Regions from separate parts of the Secundilactobacillus paracollinoides genome, predicted to be linked through region 1. Evidence: predicted binding sites of a transcription regulator. Region 1 holds the regulator's gene; each other region holds the start of a gene.

Region 1 (10,134 bases):
ACGAACACTGTTACACCGGCAATGCTGATCAATATGATCATTTTAGCCTCAGAAGATCAGACCAACTCCCTCGGCGTTGGTGCGAAGATGGTAACCGAGCTTGGCATCGGCTGGGTCGTTACGCAGTATAAGATCGATATTACGCGGATGCCCACTAACGATGAGACGGTTAAGTTAACGACCCGCGCAACTTGTTATAACCGTTACTTTGCGTTTCGGGAGTTTTGGGTGCACGACGAGACCGGGCAGGAATGCGTTCATATTGAGAGTATTTTGGTCACAATGAATCATCACACGAGAAAGATCGTGTCGATTCCCGAAGAAGTGATCACACCATTTGAAACGGAACAAGTTAAAATGATTCCACGGCTTGGACGGCCCAAACGATTAGATGATGCTGACCAGCTGATGGTCAAAGACTATCGGGTGCGTTATTTTGACATCGATGGCAATGGTCACGTCAATAATTCACGCTATTTTGACTGGTTAATAGATGCCTTACCAATGAGCTTTTTAACCCGGCATCGGTTGGTGTCCATGAATATTCGGTTTGAAAACGAGGTTCAGTATCACCACGATGTTAAGAGTGAGGCGGCACTTGTGACGGATAGTAATGATCCTATCGTTACGAAGCACCATATCTTATTGGATAATGGTGATGTTGCTACGGAAGCGGAGTGTCATTGGCAACCGATTATGAAGTAGAAGATTTTAGAGGCTTTTGGCAGTCCCCGGTACTGGTGCGGGGGTGTCTGGGCCTTTTTTGTGTGGGCAGGAGTTCTTGGTTACCATGCCGGTCTCAGCAGGGGGCTCATGCCTAAGCAACTTCCGGCACAATACCCAACTGGGATTTTCTGCCGAAAATTACTTAGGATCCGCCCTCTACCGCTTCCCTCCACGCGCTACTTTTGCTTCCCACCACCCTGGGTGGTATGATAGTGGCTGGATAATTACAAGAAACGAAGGGACTTAACGACTTACTATGAAACTTTTAGCATTGGATACGTCCAATCAACCGTTAAGTGTGGCGCTAATGGATGACGATCAGCTGTTGGCACAGACCACAGTGACGGTTCACCCGAAACATGCGTCGTATTTACAACCAATCATTGAATCGCTCATGACCTCAGTGCACCTTGACCCTGAGGACCTGGACCGGGTTGTGGTCGCTGATGGTCCCGGTTCCTATACGGGTCTGCGGACAGCTGTTACAACGGCTAAAACACTGGCGGCAACTTTAAACATTGAGCTTGTGGGCATCTCCAGCATTGCAGCGATTGCGGCCAACATTTTAACTGAGGGCCAACTAGTAACGGTGCTATTTGACGGCCGTAACGACAACGTGTTTACCGGGTTGTACCGGATTAAAAATGGGGTACCGGAACCAGTTATTGCGGATCAACACACCAGTTTTGACCAATGGGTACCACAATTAGTCGCCACTGGTGAGTCCGTTGTCGTCCTCGGTGATTTGGTAAACTTTGAAGACCGGCTGGCAGATCAGCTAAAATCAAAATTGATCACATTACCAGCAATCATGAGCATCCCACAAGCCCAACAACTTGGGCGTTTAGGGTTGACCATGACACCAGTTGCCGACGTTAATGCGTTTGTCCCGCGGTATCTTCGGTTGACAAAGGCAGAAGCAGATTGGCGTAAACAGCATCCAGAAGAGGATAGTAGCGACTATGTTGAAAAAGTTTAATGAGTGGTTTCGCCAGCTTTTTCAGGTTCAAGAGGCGAAATACCAAGACATTTTAGATATTAAAAACCACGAGGTCACCATTCAGGACGTCGATTATTTTCTGGCGAAGGCGCAGTTTACAGATATTCCTGAAATGTTGGGTATTGAACGTGCTGTCTATGGTGGGAAAACACCTTGGGATTCCTCAGCGTTTGCCAGTGAACTGAAGCGCAGTCAGGACCGGTTGTACTTAGTGGTCCGCCGACACGATCGGTTGCTGGCCTTTATTGGCTGTACCTTTAATGAGGTCAAAAGTGATGCCCACATTACGAACATCGCGGTGGTTCCTGATTTTCAAAGTCGGGGGCTCGGGCACTATCTCATTGCAATTATGGTCAAAAAAGCGCGGGAACTCGAATTGAAACAGGTCTCGCTGGAAGTCCGTCGCAGCAATACCCGTGCTCAGCAGTTGTATCAGGACATGGGCTTTGAACAAAAGGGCATCAAAAAGGGCTACTACTTTGGTGACCACGAAGATGCTGTGGACATGGTCTTACTGACTGGAGCGGAGTCAACTGATGCCTAATCAAACACAGATCGTGGCCGCACCAGCGTTGGGGCAGATGCCACACCTTGACCAACTATGTGCAACGGTTGCTAAAGCGGCCTACGCGAAGGATGAAGCCTGGTCGCAGGCGGTATTTGCACAAGAATTACGTGCAGAAAAGCGCGTGTATGCATTGACATATCATGATGGTAAGCTCGTTGGGTTCGTAGGCGCCATCAAAGTCTTAGACCAAGTTGATATTACAGGTGTGGCCATGCATCCGGAAATGCAACGACACGGCCTTGCCTTTAAAATGATGCGAGCGTTCTTAGCAACGCTGTCCCCAAAAACTGAAGTGTTCTTGGAAGTTCGAGTGTCGAACGTGCCAGCCCAGGGCTTGTACACCAAGCTTGGATTTAAACAGATTGGGATTCGACCGCACTATTACACCCACCCAGTAGAAGACGCATTATTAATGAAACTGGTCATCAATGCTGATTAGAAAGGATCTGAAGCACGTGGAACGAAATTTGATTTTATCTTTTGAATCCAGTTGTGATGAAACAAGTGTGGCCGTCATTGAAAATGGCGACCATATTTTATCAAATATTGTGGCAACGCAGATCAAGAGTCACCAACGATTTGGTGGCGTTGTTCCAGAAGTTGCCAGTCGGCACCATATCGAACAGATCACGAGCTGTATTGAAGATGCGCTGAGTGAAGCTCAGGTTGGGTATGATGACCTTAACGCTGTTGCGGTCACCTATGGCCCAGGACTGGTCGGGGCGTTGTTAATTGGTGTAACTGCCGCTAAAACGGTTGCCTTTGCACACCACCTGCCATTAGTTCCGGTTAACCATATGGCAGGGCACATTTACGCAGCCCGGTTCGTGAAACCAATTGAGTTTCCAGCCTTGGCCTTACTCGTTTCTGGTGGCCATACTGAATTGGTCTATATGCCGGAACCAGGTAAGTTTGAAATTATTGGTGAGACGCGCGATGACGCTGCCGGTGAGGCCTATGATAAAATTGGCCGGGTGTTAGGCATTAATTATCCAGCAGGCAAAGAAGTTGACCGTCTCGCACATTTGGGCAAGGACACCTTTAACTTTCCTCGCGCCATGGATCAGGACGACTCGTTTGACTTTAGTTTTAGCGGGTTGAAGAGCGCCTTTCTGAACACGACCCACCATGCTGATCAACTTGGCGAGACGCTCAGTCGTGAAGACCTCGCGGCTAGCTTTCAACAGGCTGTTGTGGACGTTTTGGCGGATAAAACCGTCCGGGCGCTTGCGGACTATCCTGTTAAGCAACTTATTTTGGCGGGCGGTGTTGCTGCCAACCTCGGCTTACGTGAACGGCTGACGACTGAATTGGAAGCCTTTGACAATACTGAACTGTTATTAGCGCCGTTGAAGTTATGCGGCGATAATGCGGCGATGGTTGGGGCCGCTGGGTATGTCTTTTATAACCAGCAGCAGTTTGGCGATGCCAGTTTGAATGCTGATCCTAGTTTGGAGTTTGATTGGATGAGTACGGCGGAATAATTTTAAATAAACAGAACATTAAAAGGCCATCGCGGATTGCGGTGGCTTTTTTGGCTTTGATTATTCTATTGAGATGTAGCGGGGTGGTAGCTGTACCGAAACGCTACTTTTAAAGGCTATCTTTGATTTCTGGCAAACGTCAATATTTAGGTTTTCTTTTTATGCAACATAGCGGAAACGTGTTTCAGAAGGCTAACCCTGCAGCTCCTCCAACGTCATCGAAATCTCTTCCCATTGATCTTCAGTGGTTTCGATTTCCGCATTCACGTCGTTCAGCTGGTCCTGCAGCTTAGTTAGTTTTTCGATATCTGAGAAAACGTCTGGCTGGGACATTTGCGTTTCTAACGCATCCTTTTGATCAGAGAGGACTGTCAGCTGTTCCTCCAAGGCATCCGCCTGACGAGTCAGCTTACGTTCTTTTTTCTGCTGTTCCTTAGATTGCTGATACTGCTGCTTATTTTGACTGGTTGTCGGAGCGGCCGTCGTCACAGTTGTACCCGCAGCTTCAGCTGCCTCAGCTTCTTTTTGGGCTGCCAAGGCTTCCTGCTCTTCTTTTTTATCAATGTAGTAGTCATAGTCGCCCAGATAAAGTTCTGAACCCTCAGCTGAAAGCTCGACCACTGATGTGGCGACTTGGTTGATAAAGTACCGGTCATGGGAAACAAACAGGACGGTACCTTCGAAGTCATTCAGTGTGTTTTCCAGCACTTGCCGGCTATCAATATCCAAATGGTTAGTCGGTTCATCCAAAATCAGAAAATTATCGTGACGCATGGCAAGCTTGGTGAGCAGCAACCGGGCTTTTTCACCACCACTGAGGCTATGCACCATCTTGTCGACGTCTTCACCCGTGAATAGAAAACTCCCGAGAATCGTGCGAATATCGCCCTCAGGGGTTGTTGGGTGATCATCCCAAAGTTCGTTTAACACCGTTTTTTCACCATGGAGTGATTTTTGTTCCTGATCGTAGTAGCCGGTCTCAACGCCGGTGCCAAAATGCACGTCGCCCTTAATGGCCGGAATTTTACCCAGAATCGTTTTGAGCAGGGTTGATTTACCCACGCCGTTTGGCCCGACAATGGCAATTGCCTGGTGTTTATTGACATCCAGATTCACTGGTTGCGCCAACACGTTGTCCGGTGTGTAACCAATTGCGAGGTCGGTCGTTGTGAGCACAATATTGCCGCTTTCTTTAGTGGGTACAAATTCAAAATGGGCAACCTTGTCAGCACCCTCTGGCCGATCAACACGGTCCATTTTAGCGAGTTGTTTCCGCCGCGCTTGAGCACGTTTGGTCGTTGAAGCACGCACAATGTTTCGGTTCACGAAATCTTCAAGCTTGGAGATCTTTGCCTGTTGCTTGTCGTATTCCTTCCATTCACGTCTTAACTTCGCCGCTTTTTGGTCCACGTAATTGGAATAGTTGCCATGGTAGTGGGTGAGGATGCCAGATGACATGTCGTACACTTCGCTCACGATACGGTCTAAGAAGTACCGGTCATGAGAAACAATCAGCAACGCGCCCTTGTAAGACTGGATGTAGCCTTCGAGCCAGGTCAACGTTTCAACGTCCAAGTGGTTCGTTGGTTCATCTAATATGAGCAAGTCGCGTTTTTCTAACAGAAGTTTAGCGAGCGCCAACTGTGTTTTTTGACCGCCAGACAGTTCGTTGACAGAACGGTCATAGTCGGGTTCGTTAAAGCCGAACCCGTGAAGCACACCGCGAATCTCAGCTCGGTACCCATAACCGTTATTAGCCTTAAAGTCACTTTGGATTCGGTCATAGGTTGTGGTGACCTGTTCAAATTGGTCAGGATCCGCTATAATATCGGGATCGCTCATTTGGGCTTCTAACTCGTGCAACTGGTCTTCCTGAGCCTGAAGGGCCGCAAACACGCTGGCCATTTCTTCCCAGATGGACTTATTGGAATCAAGCCCTGTATCTTGGGCCAGGTACCCGAGTGTTAACTTCTTTCGGGTAACGATCTGGCCCTTATCAGGCGCATCGATTCCGGCAATGATGCGGATCAGTGTTGACTTTCCGGCACCATTGCGACCAACAAGTGCCACCCGGCCATTATCCGGGATATCCATGTTGACGTCGGCAAAAAGTGTTTCAGCACCAAAGCGCCGCGTCACTTGCTGGACTTGTAATAACATATGAATCAGCCTACCTTTCTTCGTGAAACTATTTTACCATAATAGGGGCTCATTAACTGGTAAATAACAGTTTTCACAACCTTTTTATTGAAAATTATTTCACAAGATAAGGGTTTATGCTATAATGAGCGAGGATGGCTATTTCACAAGCCCCAGAATTAAGAGTAGAATACACGCACTTATTCTAATTCACTTCATTCACTTTACTAAAATTCACAAGGAGGAGTTACTGTGGCAGAAACAAAGATCCCAAAGGCAACCGCTAAGCGCTTGCCGATCTATTACCGTTACTTAAACATCTTAAAAGATGCAGACAAGACGCGGGCCTCGTCGACTGAATTATCAGAAGCCGTAAAGGTTGATTCAGCAACGATCCGTCGTGATTTTTCATACTTTGGTGCCCTGGGTAAACGCGGGTATGGGTATGATGTTGAGAGTTTGCTAAAGTTCTTCAAGAAGATCCTGAACCAGGACAAATTGACCAACGCCGCTTTGATCGGGGTTGGGAACCTCGGGAATGCGCTGTTGAACTTTAACTTCCATCAAAATTCCAACGTCCGTATCAGCGCTGCTTTTGATGTTAAGGCTGACCTCGCAAACACCGTTAAGAGCGGTGTGCCCGTTTATCCAATGGCTGAACTTGAAAAACAGTTGAAGGATCAACAAATTCAGGTTGCCATCATTACGGTTCCTGCAGACGTTGCCCAATCGGTAACGGATGAAGCTATCGCTGGTGGTATCCGCGGTATTTTGAACTTTACGCCATTTCGGGTATCAGTTCCGAATAACGTGCGCGTTCAAAACGTGGATCTGACGAATGAATTACAGACATTGGTCTACTTCTTGGATCACTATAACGAAGAAGCATAAGCAAAACTGGCTAATGACCCTTAGTGGCATTGGTCAGTTTTTTTTGTTTGTGTCATTTTTTTAATCGAAACAAGAACACAACAAGTAAATTTAAAACGCCTATTTGATCTGGATAGGCGCTATTTTTCGCTTTCAAGAAGCGGTCAAAATTTCGAACTTGTGTGAGAAAACGCACAATAGTGCTATACTTTTTGTAACCCTTATTGGAGGTGAGCATGTGACGATTTCTTGGTCCATGATCCTTGGTGTGATCTACGCAATTAACCTGATGACGGCACTGTTTACAGTGTTTCGACAACGTCGCGATATTGCCGCGATGTGGGCGTGGCTGCTGGTGTTGTTGTTACTGCCGGTAATCGGGTTCATTTTTTACGCTTTTTTTGGGAGACAACTCCCCAAAAACAAACTTTTCAAAGTCGATAATACGGTTCAGACGCGGTTAGATACAATTTTGTCTGAACAACGAGAACTGCTGCTAGAGCCCGATACAAGCCAACACCCGGTGTCGCGCGATATTGCCGGAACAATGCAGCTTTTTATGCGGGCCAATCGCGCTTTTTTGACCCGACGAAATCGCGTGAAACTATTTACGGATGGCAATAGCTTGTTTGACGCCATCATCCGTGACATTAACGCCGCGCAACGCAACGTGAATGTTGAATTCTACACGTTTTATAATGATGAAATTGGCAGCGCTGTCTTAAGCGCCCTTGTTGCCCGTGCTAAGGCCGGTGTTACGGTACGGGTCATCTATGATCCGTGGGGGTCAATGGGGACTTATCGGCGCTTTTTTAAGCCACTGATCGATGCTGGCGGATATGTTGAGCCATTCTTGGCGCGTTCCGCTATTCTTGACTTTCGTCTCAACTTTAGAAATCACCGCAAAATAGTGGTGGTCGATGGGGAAATTGGTTACGTCGGCGGGTTTAACATTGGTGACCAATACCTTGGCTGCAGCAAAAAATTTGGCCACTGGCGCGACACGCATATTCGCATTGAAGGGGCAGCTGTCTTTGCGCTCCAAAGCCGGTTTGTTCTGGACTGGAATGCGACGTCAAAGAAAGCAAAACTTGCAGATAACTACGTCGATCGTGACTACTTTCCAGTGATGGCGCCAAAGGGATTAACGAGTATGCAGATCGTCAGCAGCGGGCCGGATTCTCAATTGCAGCAAATCAAGATGGGCTACATTCGCTTGATTCAGATGGCTAAAAAACGGCTCTGGATCCAGTCGCCGTACTTTATTCCCGATGATGGCGTGATTGAAGCGTTGAAGATTGCCATTATGTCGGGCGTTGACGTGCGCATTATGGTGCCCAGTATGCCGGACCATCCATTTGTCTACCGAGCCACCCAACATTTTTGCAGAGACACAGCTGAAATTGGTGCGAAAATCTACTACTACGGGAATGGATTTTTACACGCAAAGACGATGCTGGTCGATGACGAAGTGGCCTCAGTTGGCAGTGCTAATATGGATTACCGCAGCTTTAAGTTAAACTTTGAAGTGAATGCCTTTCTATATGATAAGGAGATAAATACACAGCTGGCCGCGTTATTTGAACAGGATATGGCGGAAAGTACATTGATCACGCCTGAAATGTTTGCGGATCAGTCGTTGTACTTGCGGTTTAAGCAGAGTGTTTCGCGATTGTTGGCGCCGATTTTGTGAGTGGCGGCCACTTTGAGTTTTATTGTGCTTGGGGATTACTGTCTTGTACTTTGCTTATCTTTTCCTGCTTATCGGGTTCCTTCTCAATTTTCTTCTCGATTTTTTTACACATTTTCTCGATTCTCGTCATCTCATAGAGTCTTTCTATTCAGCCGTGCCGAAACGTGTTCCGAAAAGCAAGGGGCGGCCATGTAAGGGACTCTGACAAAAATGCCAAACCCAGGCATTTCTGTCAGAGTCCCTTACATTCTGCCCCTTAACCGCCTTTCTCCACACTCTTTTCAACTTTCTAGTCAATATAACTTGCATTTTACCCCGAATAATTTTATAGTATTAATTGTTGATTAGCACTTGTGTTAGATGAGTGCTAAGAGTGCTAAATCTTTAGATTTATTGGAGGGATTCAAGTGTTAAAACCATTAGGAGACCGTGTGATCTTACAAGCTCAAGAAGAAGAAACCACTGTTGGTGGTATCGTTTTAGCAAGTAACGCCCAAGAAAAGCCACAAACTGCAAAGGTAGTTGCTGTTGGTGATGGCCGTGTACTTGATAACGGTGAAAAGGTTGCCCCAAGTGTTAAGGAAGGCGAGACCGTCTTGCTTGACAAGTATTCCGGCACTGAAGTTAAGTATGAAGGTGCTTCTTACCTTGTGGTTCACGAAAAAGATTTAGTCGCAATCGTTGACTAAAACCGGTCAGCCTGAATAGGGCAGACATAAACACAAAATTAACAATTAATCATATGAGGTGAAAAATTAATTATGGCTAAAGAGTTAAAGTTCTCTGAAGACGCCCGTGGCGCAATGCTTCGCGGTGTAGATAAATTGGCAGATACAGTTAAGACCACCATTGGTCCTAAGGGTCGTAACGTTGTTTTGGAACAATCTTACGGTAACCCAACCATCACTAACGATGGTGTGACGATCGCTAAGGCAATCGAATTGTCAGATCACTTTGAAAACTTAGGTGCTAAGTTAGTTGCTGAAGTTGCTTCAAAGACCAACGATATCGCTGGTGATGGGACAACTACTGCCACTGTTTTGACCCAAGCAATCGTTAACGAAGGTATGAAGAACGTCACTGCCGGTGCTAACCCTGTCGGCATCCGTCGTGGGATCGAAAAGGCCACTAACGCAGCCGTTGATGCCTTACACAAGATGAGCCACAAGGTCACTACCAAAGATGACATTGCCCAGATCGCTGCTATTTCTTCAGCTAGTGAAGAAACTGGTACATTAATTGCCGACGCCATGGAAAAAGTTGGTAATGACGGCGTGATCACCATTGAAGAATCACGTGGTGTTGATACCAGCTTGGACGTTGTTGAAGGGATGCAATTTGATCGTGGGTACATGTCACAGTACATGGTTACCGATAACGATAAAATGGAAGCTAACTTGGACAACCCATACATCCTGATCACTGACAAGAAGATCTCAAACATTCAAGACATCTTGCCATTACTGCAATCCGTTGTTGAACAAAGTCGTTCATTGTTGATCATCGCTGATGACATCACTGGCGAAGCTTTACCAACCCTTGTGCTGAACAAGATGCGTGGGACGTTCAACGTCGTTGCTGTTAAGGCCCCTGGCTTTGGTGACCGTCGTAAGGCCCAACTTCAAGACATTGCTGTTCTGACTGGTGGGACTGT
Region 2 (10,134 bases), 470 kb from region 1:
GGACCACGACCTCCTTGTGCCATTAGGCAATACTGGATTACAGCGGTTATTGGGGAATCAGGTAAAAATTGGCGATGTGCATGGGCGTTGTTTCAGCCACGCGATTCGGTACTGGGATGGTCAGACCTATCAGTGGACTGAGCGCGAGTACCGCATTTGCGCCATGTATCATCCGTCCTACGTTCGCCGTTTCCCTAAAATGCAGGCAACGGCAAGTGCTGACTTAGCAGCGTTGAAGGCGGTATTAGACTAGCGCTGGGTTCTTTAGAATGCGCACGCGGAACACGGCATCGATGGCGCTTAAACGGGCAATCAGGTCATTTTCGACTTCCTGCTGCAGATGCTTTACATCAATGACGGTGTAGGCAACGTCGTCGCGGGCGGCGTTGCTCATGCCCTCAATGTTGATGTTGGCGTTGGCCAGTGACGTTGCGATTTGGCCGACCATGTTCGGAATGTTTTTATGGATCAGGGTGATTCGGTACGGCGTCGTAAATGGGACTTGCAGGTTCGGCAAGTTCACACTGTTTAAAATATTCCCAGTTTCTAGGAACGTCATGATGGTTTCGGCACCCTGAATGGCACCGTTAGTTTCGGCTTCAGCTGTTGACCCGCCAATGTGCGGGGTGACCACAACGTCATCACGGTCGAGGATCTCATCGCTGCCAAAATCGGTGTAGTAGGTGCGGGCTTTGCCGGCATCAAGGGCGTTGACGACTGCAGCGTTATCCACGATACCGCCGCGCGCAAAGTTAAAGAGGGCAACGCCTGGCTTCATTTCAGCAAGCTGTTCGGCACCAATCATCCCTGTTGTTTCGCTGTTCTTGGGAACGTGAACGGTGACAAAATCAGCCTGTTTAATGGCCTCATCAAGGGTCTGTGCCCGGTGGATGTCGGTGGAAATGCGCCATGCTGCGTCAGAGGTGAGGTAGGGATCGTAGGCAATGACTTTCATCCCAAGATGGTTCGCAGCGCTCGCAACCAGGGAACCAACGTGGCCGACACCAATAACAGCCAGCGTTTTACCTAACAGTTCTTCGCCGTTAAACTTGGTTTTATCACGTTCCGTCCGTTTTGAAATATCCGCACCACTGTTATGAGCAGCGTAATCGGCGGCCGCAAAGAGGTTCCGAGTCGAGGCAATCAGCATGGCGACCATCAATTCCTTCACGGCGTTGGCGTTGCTGCCAGGTGTGTTGAACACGGCGGTGCCGTTGGCCGTTGCCTGATCTAACGGAATGTTGTTGAAGCCGGCACCAGCACGGGCGATGACCTTAAGTGATTGCGGGAAAACGTGGTCGTGCAGGTCGACTGAGCGGATGAGGTAACCGTCCGCGTCGTCGGTCTGATTGAGTTGATACTGGTCGGTGAACCGGTCCAAGCCGGCTTGGACGATGGCGTTGTACGTCTTTACTTGATACATAGTGAATTCCTCCTTGGATGTGGGTTAACGGTGTGCTTTTTCAAATGAATAGAGTTCGTTGACCAGTGCTTGAACCCCGTCAAACGGCATGGCGTTGTATAGACTGGCACGCAAACCGCCAACACTTCGGTGGCCTTTTAAACTCATTAAGCCGTGGGCGGTCAGGTCGGCGATGGCGGCCTTATCCAGGTCGTCGTCACCAGTCATGAACGGGATATTGGTCAGCGAACGATCAGCTGGTTTAACGTGGTTGTGGAACAGGGTTGAATGATCGAGGTAGTCGTAAAGCAGGCTAGCCTTCTTTTCATTGCGCCGCTGCATTTCATCCACCCCGCCGTTTTCCTTGATCCATTTGAGGACAAGCCCCGTGGCGTAGATGGAAAAGACAGCCGGCGTGTTGTACATGGAGTTCTTCTTAGCAAACAACGAATAGTTCAGGATACTTGGAATATGGGGCACTTCCTTGATGAGATCCTTGCGCACGATGACGATAACGGTGCCCGCTGGCCCAATGTTTTTTTGGACGCCGGCAAAGATCAGCCCGAAGTCTGAAACGTTGTAGCGCTGGGCGGTGATGTTGGAGGACATGTCGCCGACTAGGACGGTACCGTTGGTGTCAGGCAGGGTGTGGTAGGCGGTGCCTTCAATCGTGTTATTGGTGGTGATGTGTAGATAGTCGTAGGTGTTTTGGGCCAACGGCGCTGGAAGGACGGGGAGTTCCTGGTAGTGGTCAGGCTTGGTGGTTGCTAAAGTATCAACGGTATAGCCTAAATTATCAGCTTCCTTGGCTGCCCGGTCTGCCCAGTGGCCGCTATCGAGTAAGGCGATGCGATGATGCGTGGTTGCAAGGCTCATCGGCACAGCCGCGAATTGGCCGGTACCGCCGCCTTGGAAAAACATGACCTCATAATTGTCAGGAATGGCCATCAGGTCGCGCAAATCATCCTGTGCGGTGTTAATGATGTTGTCAAACAGGGCCGACCGGTGGGAGATCTCCAAAATACTCATCCCGGAGCCTTCCAGGGATGGTAAGTCGGTTTGAATCTTCTTGATCACGTCATTTGGTAGGGTCGCCGGACCAGCGGCGAAGTTGTAAACAGTCATTAGTTGAGCCTCCAATTAGAATTTTATGAGCAGATAGATTAAAAAAGCCCTCACAGTTTTCACTGCGAGGGCGGTTATCATCACTTATTCAGTGGCCTCACAGTGTGATATGAATCACCTATGTGAAGCCTTTTTTGGCGTTGCCAAAGGGGCCTACATAGATGGGACTGTAGACCAGGAGGAGGATGTTTGGTTGTTCATGTTGTGTGCGTTCATCGTAATCGGCCTCCATTTCTTTAATTAAAATTTAACAGAGGAATTTAGGAATGTCAACAGGTTTTAGCAGACTTGTCTGAAATTCTATGCCATAATAACAGCAGAATAAGAAAAACGGAGGCACACTATGACCGACTTTTATTTCATCCGTCACGGGCAAACGACGGCCAATATTCAGGGACTCAAACAGGGGACAATGAACACTGAGATCACGGAACTAAACGAGACTGGACTAGCGCAGGCAGCAAATCTACGCGACCATTTTGACATTAGTTTTGCAGACCAGTTGGTGGCGAGCCCCTTGAACAGGACGCGCCAGACCGCTGCTATTTTGAACGAGAAGGCGCAGTTACCTGTCAGTTACGATGAACGGCTGTTAGAGATTTCCTACGGCGACTGGGACGGCCAGAAGAACCGAGATTTAGAGAAACAATATCCCGATGTCTTCGACCACCACTTACACGATGTCCTGCCCAGTTACGTGGCATTAGCGCATGGCGAATCGTTTGATACAGTGGTTGCGCGGGTTAAGGCGTTTATGACCGACCTAGCTTCTCAGAATCCAGATCAGTCGATTATCGTTGTGACGCACGGGTTTACTGTTAAGGCCGCTGCGATGGTTGCAGTTCAACCGGGGAATGTGATGGCGTTGCCGGAGCCTGGGAATACTAGTGTGACTAAGATTAGTTTTGATGGGGATAGCGGGCAGGCTTATCTTTGGGGGTATAATCAGGGGTATTAACAGGTTTATCTGAATTGGCGTTGCTGGCTCCTTTGTTTTGGGGGATGGCGATGCTTTTTTGTTGGGTGTTTGGGTTTGGGGTGAAGTCTTTCTAGGCCACCGTGCCGAAACGAGCTCCCGGAAAGCAGAGGGCTACTGCGTAAGCCAACGCTGGCAAAAAATTCAGAACCAGAATTTTTTGCCAGCGTTGGCTTACGCTCCGCCCTCTAACCGCTTTCTTCCGCTCTCTTGCACTATTTTGAAAAAAACCTCCATTTCTGTCCAACATGCTCAAAAACGAGCTTTTTGACACTGGACGTTTTATAATGTAAGTGCTTACAACTGATGTGTTCGACGCTCAACGTCAATTTAAGATATTTTTGAGGTGGTTTTCTTGAAGAAGATAGGTGTTTTTGTTGGGAGCTTGCGCAAGGGGTCTTATTCTAAAAAACTGGCCAAAGCGTTGGTATCCTTACTTCCTAGTAACATTGAAGCTGAATTTTTAGATACTGGCGTTTTGCCACTATTTAACGATGATTTGGATCCGAACGGTGTTCCAGAATGGAATCATTTCCGGCACCAGCTAGACGAATTGGATGGGCTTTTGATTGTCACTCCGGAATATAACCGCTCAATTCCAGGGGCTTTGAAAAATGCCATGGATATCGGTTCGCGGCCGATCAATCATTTTGGTGGTCGGGTTGCATTGGTCGTGTCAGATTCAATCGGTAACGCCGGTGGATACGGGGCCAACCATCATTTACGGCAAACCTTTACGACGCTGGACATTATTCCGGTTCAACGCCCAGAAGTCTATATTGCCCATACAGATCAGTTGTTCGACGAGAATGATATGATCAAAAATGAAGCAACAATTGGGTTTTTACAATCAGCGATTGATGCCTTTACCAAATTGCTTTACCTGACCTCGCTTTCCAAGAGCGTTGGCGAGTTTTTGGATGATAGTACAGACCCGTTACCCTTAACGCTTGGTGATGGGCACTATTATCATAAAAACACTGACGGCAAGGTAACGGCAGAAATTAAATTCAATTTTGATACGCCAGAAACGGTTACGATTACAAGTACCACGGTTGACCCTGAGTTGCAGGGGAAGGGGATTGCCAAGCAACTCGTTTTGAAGGTTGTTGCAATGGCTAAGGCATACCAGCTTAAAATCATTCCTGAGTGCAGTTATGCTAAATCTTTCTTTGAAACGCACAAGGAATATCAGACGTTGGTTCGGTAAAATAAACGAGAATCTTTAAAAGAATCAGACTGGAAATTCGAACAGAATTGCTGGTTTGATTCTTTTTTTCTGTACAAAATATGACTTATTTTTTGGCTAAAACGCCAATCGTGAACTTATTATCAAGTTATTTCCGACTTACTGAAGGTGATTTAGATGGAACAAAGAATACTGTCAGAATACTACAGTGGAGTGAAATCCCTGTTATATCGGGGGTTGGCAGGGGATCGGATGCTATTTTAAAAGTTGAAATCACTGTCTGAAGGTACCTAAAAAGTTGTTGTATTTTGCGATAACATAAAAATACGGTTATTAATTACGATAATTTTATCCGGAATAGTACAAAATGATGCTACTAGACTAATTAATCGGCTCGAAACGTTATCAACACAACTGAAAGCGCTTTATGCATATTAGTCAAAATGAGCGCTATTTTCAATAATCACGGGTGAAAACGACCCCTGCAAAATAATTTGGATGACGGGTGGTACATTGAACGTGTCAAAAAGGACTTGCGCGAAAGGTGCCATTATTAAATTGCTTGTGAATTAATAAACAGTTATTTGCGTGAGCCAAACTAAAGGGTAACGGGCGACAATGATTTCCCGTTATCCGACACGGAGGTCTCTCAATTGGAAGCACAAACGAACCATTATCCATTAAAGCCAGATCTAATTAAGTTCGGCGGGTATGTCTTATTTCTATTCGTGGTTGGATGGGGCTTGGTCTTTACCTATCTTGACCGGTATCCATCCTTATTAGCAATGGCATTCTTATCCTTCACGTTTGGGCTTCAACATGCCTTTGACGTGGATCACATTACCGCAATCGATAACATGACGCGAAAACTGGTCAACGATGGCAAAAACACACACGGCGTTGGGTTCTTTTTCTCGTTTGGTCACTCACTGGTAGTTGTGATTATGGCGCTGATAACGATTTTCTTCGTTGAGTGGTCTAAGAACCAATTACCGAAGTTTCAAGATGTTGGTGGGGTGTTTGGGACTTTATTTGCGGGCTTTATGCTTCTGCTGCTTGGGACGATCAACCTCTTTATTTTGGTCGGTATCTGGCGGTCCTTTAAAGCAATCAGCAAGGGCGACTTTTCCACTGCGCAGGCATCGACTGATACTCGGATCTTCAGAACGTTTAAGAAAGCGCTCAACATCATTAACCATAACTGGCAGGTGGTCTGCGTTGGGTTCTTATTCGGTTTAGGATTCGACACCGCGACTCAGATTGCTGTCTTAGCAACTTCCGCTGTCGCAACTAGTAAGGGGATACCGTGGTTTGCGGTCTTTTCCTTCCCAATCCTATTTACCGCAGGCATGTGCTTTATGGATTCCTGTGATGGGCTGTTTATGAGTACGGCCTATAGTTGGGTCTTTTCATCACCGTTCAGAAAAGTATATTACAACCTGGCATTAACCGGTTTGTCTGTCACTGCCGCGTTCTTTGTGGGTATCGTGGATGTGCTGCAGGCAATTGGCGGGTACCTGAAGTGGCAGAACCCTGTCATTAAATTTGCGCAAGCATTGAATTTCAATATTTTAGGAATCTGTCTGGTCGTCTTATTTATCATTACCTGGTCAGCGGCACTGATCTTTTGGCGGGTGTTTAACCTTAAAGCTAAGGATGATGAGGTTGTTGCGGCTGAAGAAAAGCAGGAAGCTGCGTTTGAAAAACTTAATGTTACCGAAAGTACTGTGCGGGTGAATAGTGCGGTGAAGCAGACGGGGCATGAGCATAGTTTAGGGTAGGTATTCGGCGTTTAGCCTATTGTCTGCTGAATTGGAAGTTTATTAAAAAAGCCCCCAACCGAAATCGATTTGGATTTTGGTTGGGGGTTTTTTTGTTTTGGAATTTGTTGTGGTTCTCTGTCCTTGAGTCGAAACGCGTTTCGGAAAACAGAAAGTTGCATGTAAGGAGACTCTGACAGTAATGCCAAGTTCGGGCCTGACTATGTGGTTCTCTGTCCTCGAGTCGAAACACGTTTCGGAAAACAGAAAGCTGCATGTAAGGAGACTCTGACAGTAATGCCAAGTTCGAGCCTGACTATGTGGTTCTCTGTCCTCGAGTCGAAACGCGTTTCGGAAAACAGAAAGCTGCATGTAAGCCAACTCTGACGTAAATGCCAAGTTCGGGCATTTACGTCAGAGTTGGCTTACACTCCGCTTCCTCCCGTTTTCCTTCACGCTCTACCTAAATACCGGTTTACTATTCCGATACAAAATATCTTCATTTTTTCCCAGCATATTGGCATACCGAGCTACTGCGAAGAAGTAGTCCGACAAACGGTTGATGAAGACAAGGACGTCCTTATTGATGTCATCTTCACCTTGCAGCGTCACAATATGGCGTTCAGCACGACGCGTAATGGTTCGGGCAACGTGCAGGGCGGATGCTGGTTGGTTACCACCAGGCAGGATGAATTTTTGAACGGCGGGAACGGCCTCGGTGTACGTGTCGATCTTACCTTCTAACCACTTAACTGAATCGACATTAAAGATGAATGACCGCTTGGGGTCGTCGTTAAGCGTTGCCAGATCAGTACCAGCGTCGAACAGCAGTTGTTGGATCCCCTCCAGCTCGTCCTTTAACACGGCGGTTTCTGGGGTCAGAACAGAAATCGTATACCCAACCCATGAATTAAGTTCGTCAACGGTCCCGTAAGATTCCACACGAGCGTCGTCCTTGTCCACAATTTTCTTACCAATGATCCGGGTCTGTCCCTTGTCACCTTTTTTTGTGTAAATTTTCATAATGAGCCTCCTGAAATAATGGGATAAAATTACTTTTCTCCATTGTACATAAAATAACCTTAAAGTGGCGATTCTTGATGCCCGTCGATAAACGTTGCTGCAATCGTCTTTAAAGCACTTAAACTCGAAAAAACAGAATCTCTAGCAAAATGGTGGCATTCATTTTGATATGACGTCAAAATAGTTGGTTTACGACGAGAATTTGTTATAAAAGCGGTTTCAAAAATCGACCAATTAAAATGAAGTGTGTCATAACCCTTGATTGACCAGTTATTGTCAGTTGACCGTTGTGAAAATGTCATACAATATTTTATCATTCGCAATTAATTCTGTACTATTTTGAAGAAATAATAGAATTGCGGCAAAAAAATTGTTAGTTGAATCACAAGGCGTTGAAATACAAGGGGGAACCTATTATATTTTTAATAGGAACCAAGTTCGGTATGATGATGTAAGCGGCAACAATATCAATTATTCTATTCATTTAAAGAAAGTCAGGTTAGTCATTATGGGTAATTCAGATCGGTTAAGACGAATTGTTTTGGCAGCAATGTTACTTGCACTATGTGTGGTGGGCGCCAACATTAAGATCATGGGGTCGATTGCGTTTGATTCGGCCCCAGCGTTCTTAGGCGCCATTTTATTAGGACCGTGGTTTGGCGCGTTTCTTGGTATCTTTGGCCATTTGACCTCGGCTGCGTTGTCCGGATTTCCGTTAACCTTGCCGGTGCACTTAGTTGTCGGCTTTATGATGGGGGTCTGCATGTTTGTGTTTGGCTGGATCCGGCAACGGTTCGGTAAAGATAAATTTGGGGTGATCTTAATTTCTGACATTGTGGGGTACATCATTAACACCCCGTTGGAGATTCCGCTGCTTTACCCACTGTTAAAGGGCACTATATTTGCGTTGTTTGTGCCGTTGACTGTCGCAACCATCTTTAACATCGTCATTGCTGAAATTGTTTACGCGTTTTTACCAAAAACGATGAAGCACGCCAACTTCTTAGGGAGCCACTAATATGACAATTATTCATGGCGGCAATCGTGAGTTGATTGCACAGCAGGTGGGCGTTGATCCCGCGTCACTAATTGATTTTAGCGCCAACATTAATCCGTTGGGGCTGTCTCCAAAATTAAAACGGGTGATTGCCGATGCTATTGATGAGGTGATCTACTATCCCAACCCCCAGTACCCAGAATTACGTGATGCAATCGGCACGCACTTTAACGTTTCGCGTGAGGATGTGTTCGTCGGAAACGGCGCGGTGCAGATGATATTTGACACCGCAACGGCCTTACAATCGAAGCACGCATTGGTTCTGGCGCCGACCTTTGGCGAGTATGAACGCTCATTGACCCGCGCTGGCGCAAGGGTCTCACACTTTAACTTAACGCCCGAAAATGTGTTTCAGGTCTCAGTGACACAATTGATCACGACGTTAGAGGCCGACAAGTCAATTGATCTGGTGTGTCTGTGCAATCCGAATAATCCGAGTGGTCAAGTCATTATGCCAGAAGCTGTTCAGCAGCTGGCAGACTACTGTATGGGGCACAATGTCTGGCTGATTTTAGATGAAGCTTTCATGGATCTTGCAGACCACGATGCTCTGAGTGCTGTGAGTCAGCTGACCGCAAGCGATCCCGTGATTATCCTGCGGTCAGCAACGAAGTTTTTTGCGATTCCCGGTCTCCGTTTAGGGTTTGCCATCACCAAAAATGAGCAGCTTAAACAACGACTGATTGCCACGCAGGAACCCTGGTCGGTCAATACCATGGCGGCTAAGTTTGGGGCGCATATGTATGACGATGCGGTTTATATTAACCAAACATACGCATGGCTAACGACTGAACGACCACGGTTGTTTGATGCACTTAAAACGATTCCGTACTTGACCGTTTTCCCCTCAGTCACGAACTATTACTTACTCCGCAGCACGATGCCTAACCTTCGCGAAAAACTCTGGCAGGTCGGCATCATGATTCGCGACTGTTCCGATTATGCAGGACTTGGCAATGACTACTACCGAGTGGCGGTTCGAACGCATTCAGAAAATGAACAGCTGATCGCGGCACTGCGTTCAGTCGAATAGATGTCTAGCAGGTGAAAGGGCTGATTGCATGAAGAAAATAATGATTGCTGGGGCAACGAGCGGTTCTGGTAAGACCAGTGTGACGCTGGGCATTTTGTCAGCACTCAGTGGGCAGATGCGGATTCAGCCATATAAGGTTGGTCCGGACTACGTGGATACTAAATTTCATTCCCGCATCACGGGACGGCCGTCACGCAATATTGATAGTTTTCTTGTCCCAAACAATGAGACGTTAAAATACCTGTTTGAACGGGATACCAATGACCTTGATCTGGGTGTTGTTGAAGGGGTCATGGGCCTCTACGATGGGCTGGGCACTGATAAGGATGCCCATTCCTCCGCAAGCATTGCTAAGGCGCTGGCCATTCCAGTTGTCTTAGTGGTGAATGGCCGGTCAGCCTCAACATCGATTGCAGCGATAGTGAAAGGATTTCTGACATTCGATCCGGCCGTTCCAATTGTTGGTGTCGTCGTCAATAACGTGATGAGTCAAAACCACTATGAGTTGATCAAAGGGGCAATTGAACGCTACGTTAACGTCCCAGTTCTGGGGTATTTGCCGTTTAAAA
Region 3 (10,134 bases), 1.4 Mb from region 1:
AACCTGGTTGCTGAATATGGTGACCAAGCACCACAAAAATTAACGGATTACACGAAACAAATGAAGCGGGCCATTGCTGGTCAGACCAGCAACGCCTAACAATTAATAAAAACCAGCGTTCCGATATGTCGCAATTGATTGTGGCAATCGAAACGCTGGTTTTTATTAGGAAAGAAATAAGTAGAGAAACTCGTGGCGGGTTAACGATACACGCGGTGCATCAATCACCGCATTTCCTAACCCTTGATGCCAGTATAGGGCGTCATTGTAAAGAACTCATGTTGTTCGTGTAACGATTGTTTAAAGGTTTGCGCTAATCAGGGCAAGCGTTGGCATCACCCCATCATCATATTTTTAATTCCCATCACAATGAGGAGCACGCCTAAAATCGGTACCATGTATTTATTTAACTTCTTTGAATCCAACTTCGTCAAAATCATCGGCATGACAAACGCCCCAATGATCGACCCGATCATCAGTCCGATACCGGCGGACCAAACAACGTTACCGGTACTGATGTGACACACGATGCCCATAGCAACGATTCCCGTGAGTGTATACGCCGAGGTTGCGGCGGCGTTAGTGAAGTCCAAACCCATGAAAAGCAGCCCTGACATCACTGGTGCACCGCCGCTCAATCCGCCGATACCGCACATTAAACCGCCTAAACTGCCAAATAACCCTGGCGCCACCTTGTTAAAGACAGCGCCATGGTCGTTTGGCCGTTTGCCCTTCTTTTTGAAGACGCGCAGCACAAACTGCACCCCGATCATCGCCAAAATAAGCCCAACGATGATCGAATACACCTTTTCATCGATAAACCGGGCAACAATCGACCCGATAATCACTGAGGGTGCCGCGTAAGCCATCATCCGAAATCCCACCCGATAGTTGATCTCCTTTTCATGTGAGTAGGAAATGACGCCCATCAAAAGCGGCGGCAGCGCCGTTACCAGCGATGTCGATGCCGCCGCTGATGCGCTCAATCCCAGCACCGTCGTCATCACACCCAGGTAGTAACCGCCTCCGCCACCACCCATTGTCATGATCAAACAGCCAATCAAAAATCCCAAAAACACCGTCACACCAATATCCATTGTGAAGTCCCCTCACCACATTTTCTACCTTCCATTATAGGCGTTGCTAGGGTTAAAAGACCGTTTATTTTGAACAGTTGTTGGTTTACTTGTAAAATTCAATATTTCAGTCCATAACACTTGCAATTAAAAGTGAATTGTCTTATACTGCCTCTTATCACCTTTGGAGGACAATAAAATGGACAAAGATAATCATTCAGCCGCTGCGTTGATCCACCAGATCAACAGCCGCGACACTGCGTACATCAATAAGCAGTTTCGTGCGCTCAATCTCAACAGCGAACAGGGCCGTGTGATCTCATACGTTGCCCGGCATCCGCAGTGCAAGCAACGTGACGTCGCACATTTTTTGAATCGTCAGGAAGCCAGTGTCACTAACCTGGTCAAGGGGCTGGCAAAACGAGATCTGTTGTCGCGGGAAGTGCCAGAAGATAACGAGCGAACTAAATTGTTATCCCTCACAGAAGAAGGCGAAACCATGGTCGTTAAGATCGATGCAGCCTTTGATCGTCTGCAGGCCTTTGTCGACGGCACGCTGAAAGATGACGAACGCACGACCTTGGAACAACTGCTCGAAAAGGTCAACACGGTTTCATTTGACGACTAAGTAATTTTAGAAAAGAAGGCAACAAAATGACATTAAATCCAGCACAAATCAAAGCAACGCAAAACGAATTAGCATAAAACTTCGCCCTTTCTGGTCTAACAAAGGAACAGGTCTGCACTGACCTCAACATCTCATCATCAAAGTTCGACCACGTCATGAACTTGAATCAACAAGCACTCGAAGACCCATGGATCATGAAGAATTTCCTGATTGAAAAGGTGGCAGCCACTGGCAAACAACCAGTACCCTTTACCGCCCTATCAGGCGATTATCACCGACACTGGTTCCTGAACAGTAAGATTATTGAGAGTGGGCAGATGACGGCGGGAGATCGGTAGAGAGTGGAGGAAGGTGGGTTAGGGGCGGTGTGTAACGGACTCTGGCCGAAAAGTCCGGGTCTGACTTTTTGGTCAGAGTCCGTTACACGTTAGCCCCGTGCCTTCCGAAACTCGTTTCGGCACAGTTGCCAAGAAATCCCTAACCAGATCTCAATTACTACCAACAAAGAACCACCATAAAAAGGCTAATCATCTACTGACTAGCCTTTTTATAATTCAAATAAATAAACCGCTTACAAAAAACCTCACATCCCCTTGACTTGTCACCAAAAATTGACTATACCATAACCTGTACTTACTCTTTCCAAGGAGGAAACCATTATGGATGCAAAAAACAGAACTCACCCGAATCTTAACCGCAGGCGGTCAGGTTGCCGTTGCAACGCTGACTGAAGACGCAACCAGTCCTGACGTCCGAATCGTCATTTTTAGCTACATGCCGGATACTCACCAACTTATCTTTTCAACGGTGTCTGATTCCCCGAAGACGGCAGAAATCACAGCGCATTCAACCGGCGCCTTTACGACCATTCCCGCAGGCAACCAAGACGTTGTCCGTGCCAAGAACGTCACCGTCAAGAAGGTTGACGCGACCGACGAAATCACCTCGGTCTACTACGACAAATATCCATTTGCCAAGAAGATGGCTGACAATCATAGCTTCTACGCACTTGAATTCACAACCGCAGAAGTTACAGCCGATGGCGAAACTGCCACGGTCACATTCTAATTTGCGCCTCGAAAAAGAACCCTGGTCATGCTGACTAGGGTTCTTTTTTAAGCCAATGTTTTTCCTAGGCAACCGTGCCGAAACGGGTTCCAGAAAACTGGCCATGTAAGGGTAATTAGCGGCAAATCCAAGCCCGGGATTTCCCACTAATTACCCTTACGCTCTGGTCTCAACCCGTTTTCTTCCACCCTCTATTCCTCAATCCCTTGGAACTGCTTTGAGAACTGATCCACCGCTTTAATCGCCTGAAAAACGTCATCAGCTGTCACGTCAAAGCCCATGTTATGAATGGTTTCCCCACCCTGAACAGTCAATTCTGCCACCTTCATCAAATCAGCATCCGACGCATCTTCAAGGTGCAGATCTGCCAAAGTCGTCGGTAACCCAAGGGCTAATTCAAACGCTAAATACTTCTCCAAACGGCCATCACTAGCCCCTTCTAGTACGAGGTTCACCAAGGTTCCGTAAGCCACTTTCTGGCGGTGTGAGAGCTTATGAACGTCTCCTGATAAGGCTGTGAGTCCATTCTGAAAACTATGCGCAGCAGCTAACCCAGAACTTTCAGCGCCAACCCCGCTTAACAGAATGTTGGCTTCAACGATCTGGTCAACCGCTGGCGTGACCATGTGCTTGCCGGCTGCCGCAACGGCCTGGTCACCAAACTCAAAGAGGAGCGCTTCACACTTCTCAGCCAGGGCAATACCAGCAGCGGTCTGTTTCGTTTCCAATGGTAACAACGTGGTCGTCCGTGCCCGCGCAATGGTTTGCGCCTCCACATTCGTTGACAACGCATCCGCCATCCCGTCAATCAGGAACTTCACTGGTGCGTTCGCAATCACCGCCGAATCCACTAAAACGAGATCCGGGTTCTTGTCATAAAACATGTACTTCAAAAATTCGCCCGTTTCGGAATAAATCACACTCAACCGCGTACATGGTGAGTCATTCGAAGCTAGCGTCGGCACGATTACGATCGGAATTTTCAAGCGGTCGCCCACTGCCTTGGTGGTATCATTCGTCTTTCCACCACCCAGCGAAATGATAAACTTGGCACCGGTTGATTCCCCGATACCCTGTACCCGGTCAATTTCTTCAGGTGAGCTTTCGCCATTGAACGCCACCCGCTCGATCGTTAACCCCGCATCCGTTAAATACCCGTAGAAATCCTCGCCAACCAATCCCCAAACAATGTCATCCGTCAACAAAATACCATGACTCCCAAAAGGTTTAATGTACTGAGCAGCTGTCTTCAACAATCCTTTGCCTTGAACATACGTAGAAGGTGATGCAAATGCTGTAGTCATAATTATTCCTCCATTAGGGTAATTTAATTGTTTCACCAGAAGTGTAATCACTTTCACTATCGTTATCAAGCAATATTCTTGTAAATTTGTGTACAAAATATCTCACTATTTACAACGGTTCACGATACTTTTTCACAAGTATTTATTTACTGACACGAGTCGCTGAATTCACAAAGTTGGTATCTATATTGTGTCGGGATTCCGCTCCGTTCCGCCGGTCGGCCCTGCCAGTAGTAGTGGGGTCGCGATGAAGCTAACTTTCGCAAGCGAAAGTGGATCTCCATCACTCCCGCATGAGTAAGTGACCAAAGAACGGTCACCAACTCATGCCGACACTACAACTGGCAATGCCGACCGGCTCCACTGCGCTGATACTTGCTGTACGTGGTACCATAATGATGAAACTTTCTGTTCAACCAAATAAACCGGATAAACGCACTAGTCAAAGGTTCGCTGTCCAAAACTGGTAAGCAGTCGAGGGCGGATAATCTTCAAACTAGTTTTAACTCAATTGTGATACTTAACGAATAGTTTGAAGTTAGCACCCTGTTAGTGGAATGGAGCGATTTGGCACGGAGTCATGGTGTCGACATCAGTTAGCGACCGTTCTTCGGTCGGTTACTGATGTCGACACCATGAAGATCCATTCGAGAGCTGCGCAGCAGAAATCGAATTAGCTTCATCGCGAGCCACGATGACGGAGTGCCAAATCGCGCAATGCAACGCCAACTACAGCTACCCAACAGAACGATCGAGTAGGAGGTAATTGATTAATTCAATTACCGACCTCTCACACCACCGTACGTACGGTTCCGTATACGGCGGTTCAATAATTTAAGCACTTTGTATTGACTGGAGTGTCTTGCTCATATTGATGAGTCCAAGGCGTTCCAGTCTTTTGTTTGTCAGAGTATAGGTCAATGTCTTGCTATGCGCAGTTCGCCAATAACCCTTACGGGTATTGGCCATTGTATAAGCACTGGTGCCAGAAAGCCCCAGTTTTACAAGATGATTGACCTTTGTTTTGAGCTTCTTCCACTGTTTCCAAATATACTGGCGAATCCTTGCTCGCAACCATTCGTCTAAGTGACGGATAAAATTGGTCATTTTCCCGACCGAATAGTACTGTAACCACCCACGCATCTTTTGATGAATCTCGTTAAACACCAGGTTTAACGAAACGCCCCGATTGCGCTTGGTCATTTTCCTGAGTGCAGACTTGATGCGTTGCTTGGCCTGCCAAGCAGGTCGCGCATACGCACCTCCTCGACCAACCCCCAAGGAAAATCCCAGGAACTTGGCCCGCAGAGGCGAACTTACTGATGTCTTGTCCTCATTGACGGTGACCTTTAGGTCGCCTTCAAGAAAGCGAGTAACATTAGTCAGAACCCGTTTTCCAGCACGTTTGCTTCGGACATAAATATTACAATCGTCCGCATAGCGGACAAACTGATGACCTCTGGAAGTTAACAGCTTATCCAGTTCGTTGAGATAAATGTTAGCCAAAAGTGGCGATAAGGGGCCACCTTGAGGGGTGCCTTTATCACTTCGTTCAAATAGACCACCATTCATGACACCGCTGGTTAGGAAGCGACGAATGAGATGCAGTATCCATGGATCCGTAATATACTGCTCAATAAATTTAATAAGCAGATCGTGGTTGACCGTATCGAAGTATGCTTTTAAATCGAGATCCACGACATAGTGATAGCCCTGATTGTAGAACTGAACCACTCTATCAATGGCATCTTTAGCACTTCGATTCGGTCGGAACCCAAAACTATTATCTGAGAAGACACGCTCAAATGTTGGCACCATGACTTGCGCCATGGCTTGTTGAACAAGTCGGTCAATCACAGTTGGTATTCCGAGCTTGCGTTTACCACCATTAGGTTTTGGAATTTCAACCCGCTTAACGGGACGAGGCCGATAGGTCTCGTTTTGTAAAGCTTGCAGTAATTCCTGTTTATGTTTCCTCAAGTAGGGCAACAGTTCGTCAACGGTCATTCCGTCTAGTCCTGCTGCACCTTTGTTTCTGCAGACGCGAAGATAAGCCTCGTTCAGGTTATTTCGGTCTAAGACTAACTCTTGAAACTTAGTGCCGTTCATCATCGTATTTTCACCAGAGTCAGTGCTACGCACCCCGACTTGTTCTTGGGCTTCCAGTCCTACTGTCCGCCGGCGGTCAGCTTTTTCTGTATTCTGCGGTTGTTGCACTGTCTCCACCTCCAATATCAATGATGACCTATTATTGTTCAGCCCTTCGTGGCAGATACCACTACTATGGCCTCGGCTGACTCCTGTATCGTTCTGCACCACATCACTGCGATGTTTGTTCCTGTGGCGCTTAGCGCGCCTCTTGTCGGGAACGTACGATACAGGCCTCCCCGGGTAAGAACGCCCACTTTCGTACCATGTCATTGCCAGCTTTACTGCGATGGCCTCGAGTAGTATTGGACTTTGGTTTGTTTGGCAACCTCGTCCGACCAACACAGCCTTATAGCTGATTCTTGTACATCAATGCGGTACTTTGTCGCCGACTTCCTTCAGATTCCACCTCACGATGGACACCCTTGTCATTGACTTGCGGTTCCGACTACTACGGCCCGCAACGGACTTTCACCGTCTAGTTGGCGCCCATGCCGGGCGCACCAAAAAAACTGGCCGACCACTATGATCGACCAGTTTCCTACTATTTTTTGTGGGTTGGTGCATAAAACACGTTAATTCAGTATTAAGCTTTGAGTTCAGTTTGTTTCCCATCAAGGTCAACTGTCAGTGGTTCGCCTGATAACAGGGTTAATTGGCTACCATTTTGGTCAACGTGGACTTGGATCGAACGACCGCGGAATTGAATCCGGAACTGGTAGGCGTTCCACTTCTTTGGCAAGAAGGGTGCGAAGTGCAGTTGGTCGTCACGAACACGCATGCCGGCAAACCCTTGAACGATGGCTAACCAGCCACCGGTCATTGAGGTGATGTGCAGGCCATCGACCGTGTCGTTGTTGTAGTTATCCAAATCCAAACGGGCTGTCCGTTCGTACATTTCAACGGCCTTGTCTTCGTAGTGAAGGTCGGCGGCTAAAATGGAGTGGATGGCTGCGGATAAACTAGATTCGTGAACGGTCAGTGGTTCGTAAAAGTCAAAGTTGGCTTTCTTTTGGGCTGGCGTGAAGTCATCGATAAAGTCCCAAACACCTTGTAAAACATCGCCTTGCTTGATGTATGGTGAACGAAGGATCTTATCCCATGACCAGTGTTGGTTGATTGGCAGCTGATCGGCTGGAATGGATGAGACGGGCTTGAGGTCTTTATCCAAGAAACCATCGTGTTGAACAAAGATGCCAAGATCCTTGTCTTCAGGCAGGTAGAACCGGTCAACGATATCTTGCCAGTGGGCTTTTTCGTCATCAGAAACATCAAGTTTCTTTGCGACTTCAGGCGAAACCTCGCCCAAAATCTCAAGGGTGTACTTGAGCGTCCATTTAGCCAAGTAGTTCGTGTACCAGTTGTTATCAACGTTGTTTTCGTACTCGTCAGGGCCAGTGACACCGTGGATCATGTACTTCTGGTTCCGTTCGCTAAAGTGGACCCGGTCAGCCCAGAACCGAGAAATTTCGGTGAGGACTTTGCTGCCTTCGTTTAACACGTAAGACTTGTCACCGGTATAACGCGTGTAGTTGTAAATGGCAAACGCAATGTCGCCGTTCCGGTGAATTTCTTCAAACGTGATCTCCCACTCGTTGTGGCATTCGATCCCGTTGAAGGTCACCATTGGGTACAAGGCCCCTTTGAGCCCCTGTTCCTTGGCGTTCACATAGGCACCATCCAATTGTTGGTACCGGTACATCAGTAAACTGCGGGTAACCTTTGGATCCGTGATGCCCAGATAAACGGGAACGGCGAAAGCTTCGGTGTCCCAGTATGTGGCACCACCGTACTTCTCACCGGTAAACCCTTTGGGACCGATGTTTAACCGGCTATCTTCACCATAGTAAGTGGAGAATAACTGGAAAAGGTTAAATCGGATCCCCTGTTGTGACTCAGTATCGCCTTGAATCTCAACGTCGGATTTTTCCCAACGGTCAGCCCAGATCCGGGCGTGAGCGGCAAACAAGTCGTCGTAGGAAACGGCGTCGACTTTAGCACTCAAATCATTCATGGCTGCTTCCAGCTTATCTTGCGTGTCGTAGTCCCGTGAGCTCACAACGGTAATGCGTTTGGCAATGGTTGCACTGGCGTTAGGTGCCAGTGCCCCGCTAAATTGGTTCACAACTTCCTTATCGTTTGGTTGGTCAACAGCATCCTGACTCAGGTCCGTTTCGTTGGTCATCTTGATACCAACCGTGAAACGAGGCGTGCCAAACGGGTTTTCCTTCGTAATGGCCACGATTGACGCATCGGTAGCATTCTGGGTCGTCTTCAACACATTCCAGAAATGTTCATCGTAGTTGGCATCTTCGTTTTGCACGTCAGCATCCATCGCCGACTTGAAGGTTACCTTAACGTTGTCGTTGGACTTGTTGGTTGCCGTGACACGAATCCCAACCAACTCCTTATTGGCAACACTGATGAACCGTTCAAAGGTCATGGCAATCGCATGGCCGTTCTTCGTCACCGTAAATGACCGGGTCAGCTTGGCTTGCTTCATGTCCAAGTTCAGCTCGAAATCGCTGACTTTATCCTTGGCAAGATCAATGGGTTCGCCATCGATCAGCACGTTTAACTTGATGAAATTGATGGCGTTGATAACTTTTCCGAAATACTTTGGATAGCCATTCTTCCACCAGCCAACACGCGTCTTGTCTGGGAACCAGACACCGCCGAGGTAGATACCCTTTAAGGTGTCGCCTGAATAGTCTTCTTCATAGAATCCACGCATCCCCATGTATTCGTTACCCAGTGAGGTCATGGATTCCTGAAGGCGCTTGTCTTCAGGGTCTAACTTGTGAGTGACGATGTTCCAGGGGGTGACTTCAAATGTCCGTTTCATAAAGGTACGTCCTCCTTGATTTTACGACTTTACAGCTACATTACTTTTGGTTGTTGTTTCTTGAACGACTTTATTTTTGACCACGGACAGCCGGTCAAACCGGAAAATGAATTGGGTGATTAAGCGTCTTCATTTATTTCGTATCGGTTCAACACGGCTGTTGTGGGGTGTTTACTTATTGGATGAAAACTTGTATGACTGACAACGCGTTTTGCGGCCGCGTTGCTGTGGATAAATTGTGCCTTTCGCTTCGTTCCGCCGGTCGGCCCTGCAGGCTGTAGTGGGTCGCTCCGGAGCAATGCCGACCGGCTCCACTGCGCTGATACTTGCTATTATTGAATTGGCAACGCACAGTTGACTCGTTATGTTCAATCAATTAATTCGGTTAAACACTATCATCAAAGGTTCGCTGTCCAAAACTGTGAAGCAGTTGAGAGCGGATAATCTACGAACTAGTCTTGATTCAATTGTGATGCTTAGCTAACCGTTTGAAGTTAGCACCATGTCAGTGGAATGGAGTCATTTGGCGCGGAGCTGTGGTGTCGACATCAGTTAGCGACCGTTCTATGGTCGGTTACTGATGTGCGAGACGATGGAGATCCATTCAGATGGCGCACAGCGACAGCTGAATTAGCTTCATCGCGAGCCACTACACGGAGCGCCAAATGACGCAATGCAACGAACAGCTAACTCAAATAGAAGTCACATTGCCGAAACGTGTTCCACACTCTAATTCTCTGTATCAGCTGGCTCTTCCTCAGCGTCAGACTTCCGAGCCCAAACTTCTTTGACGATACCAACGGAGAAGGCACCGATGATTAAGAAGATTCCTGAAAGTAACAGCATGGTAGGCATGTGTGAGCCTAACAGTGGGAAGATGGCGAAACTTGCGATTGAAGCAACGATTTGTGGCAGGCAGATACTACTGTTGAATAAGCCAAGGTAAGTCCCCATATTTTCTGAATCTTCGATGGCGTTTGTCAGGAAGGTGAATGGGAAGGCGTTCATAGCAGCCCATGCGCAGCCAATTAAGATAAATGAGATGAACAGTGTGTACTTGTCGTG

Evidence for each region. The regulator Rex, encoded in region 1, represses fermentation and respiration genes when NADH is low (regulators of the CRP and FNR family bind a similar motif). The targets are predictions, from matches to a motif close to TTGTGAANTANTTCACAA.
Region 2: the regulator Rex is predicted to act here: its motif matches at 5,255-5,272, upstream of AYR61_RS07220 (HoxN/HupN/NixA family nickel/cobalt transporter).
Region 3: the regulator Rex is predicted to act here: its motif matches at 4,155-4,172, upstream of AYR61_RS03220 (glycerol dehydrogenase).

What each region holds. Positions count from the first base shown of each region.
Region 1 covers NZ_CP014912.1:2,189,137-2,199,270, forward strand. The annotation lists gene AYR61_RS09405 (acyl-[acyl-carrier-protein] thioesterase) at 1-705, shown strand, start outside; gene tsaB (tRNA (adenosine(37)-N6)-threonylcarbamoyltransferase complex dimerization subunit type 1 TsaB) at 983-1,705, shown strand; gene rimI (ribosomal protein S18-alanine N-acetyltransferase) at 1,689-2,270, shown strand; gene rimI (ribosomal protein S18-alanine N-acetyltransferase) at 2,263-2,733, shown strand; gene tsaD (tRNA (adenosine(37)-N6)-threonylcarbamoyltransferase complex transferase subunit TsaD) at 2,723-3,778, shown strand; gene AYR61_RS09430 (ABC-F family ATP-binding cassette domain-containing protein) at 3,971-5,938, opposite strand; gene AYR61_RS09435 (redox-sensing transcriptional repressor Rex) at 6,170-6,808, shown strand; gene cls (cardiolipin synthase) at 7,026-8,480, shown strand; gene groES (co-chaperone GroES) at 8,888-9,169, shown strand; gene groL (chaperonin GroEL) at 9,242-10,134, shown strand, end outside.
Region 2 covers NZ_CP014912.1:1,717,618-1,727,751, forward strand. The annotation lists gene AYR61_RS07195 (uracil-DNA glycosylase) at 1-253, shown strand, start outside; gene AYR61_RS07200 (phosphoglycerate dehydrogenase) at 245-1,423, opposite strand; gene serC (3-phosphoserine/phosphohydroxythreonine transaminase) at 1,448-2,527, opposite strand; gene AYR61_RS07210 (histidine phosphatase family protein) at 2,871-3,485, shown strand; gene AYR61_RS15360 (GNAT family N-acetyltransferase) at 3,859-4,713, shown strand; gene AYR61_RS07220 (HoxN/HupN/NixA family nickel/cobalt transporter) at 5,346-6,473, shown strand; gene AYR61_RS07225 (cob(I)yrinic acid a,c-diamide adenosyltransferase) at 6,912-7,475, opposite strand; gene AYR61_RS15365 (hypothetical protein) at 7,535-7,777, opposite strand; gene AYR61_RS07230 (ECF transporter S component) at 7,984-8,493, shown strand; gene cobD (threonine-phosphate decarboxylase CobD) at 8,495-9,565, shown strand; gene AYR61_RS07240 (cobyrinate a,c-diamide synthase) at 9,594-10,134, shown strand, end outside.
Region 3 covers NZ_CP014912.1:785,178-795,311, forward strand. The annotation lists gene trpA (tryptophan synthase subunit alpha) at 1-99, shown strand, start outside; gene AYR61_RS03200 (sulfite exporter TauE/SafE family protein) at 336-1,097, opposite strand; gene AYR61_RS03205 (MarR family winged helix-turn-helix transcriptional regulator) at 1,276-1,704, shown strand; partial or broken gene AYR61_RS03210 (DUF2316 family protein) at 1,794-2,042, shown strand; gene AYR61_RS03215 (pyridoxamine 5'-phosphate oxidase family protein) at 2,368-2,772, shown strand; gene AYR61_RS03220 (glycerol dehydrogenase) at 2,964-4,076, opposite strand; gene ltrA (group II intron reverse transcriptase/maturase) at 4,911-6,293, opposite strand; gene AYR61_RS03230 (glycoside hydrolase family 65 protein) at 6,811-9,069, opposite strand; gene AYR61_RS03235 (SLC45 family MFS transporter) at 9,799-10,134, opposite strand, start outside.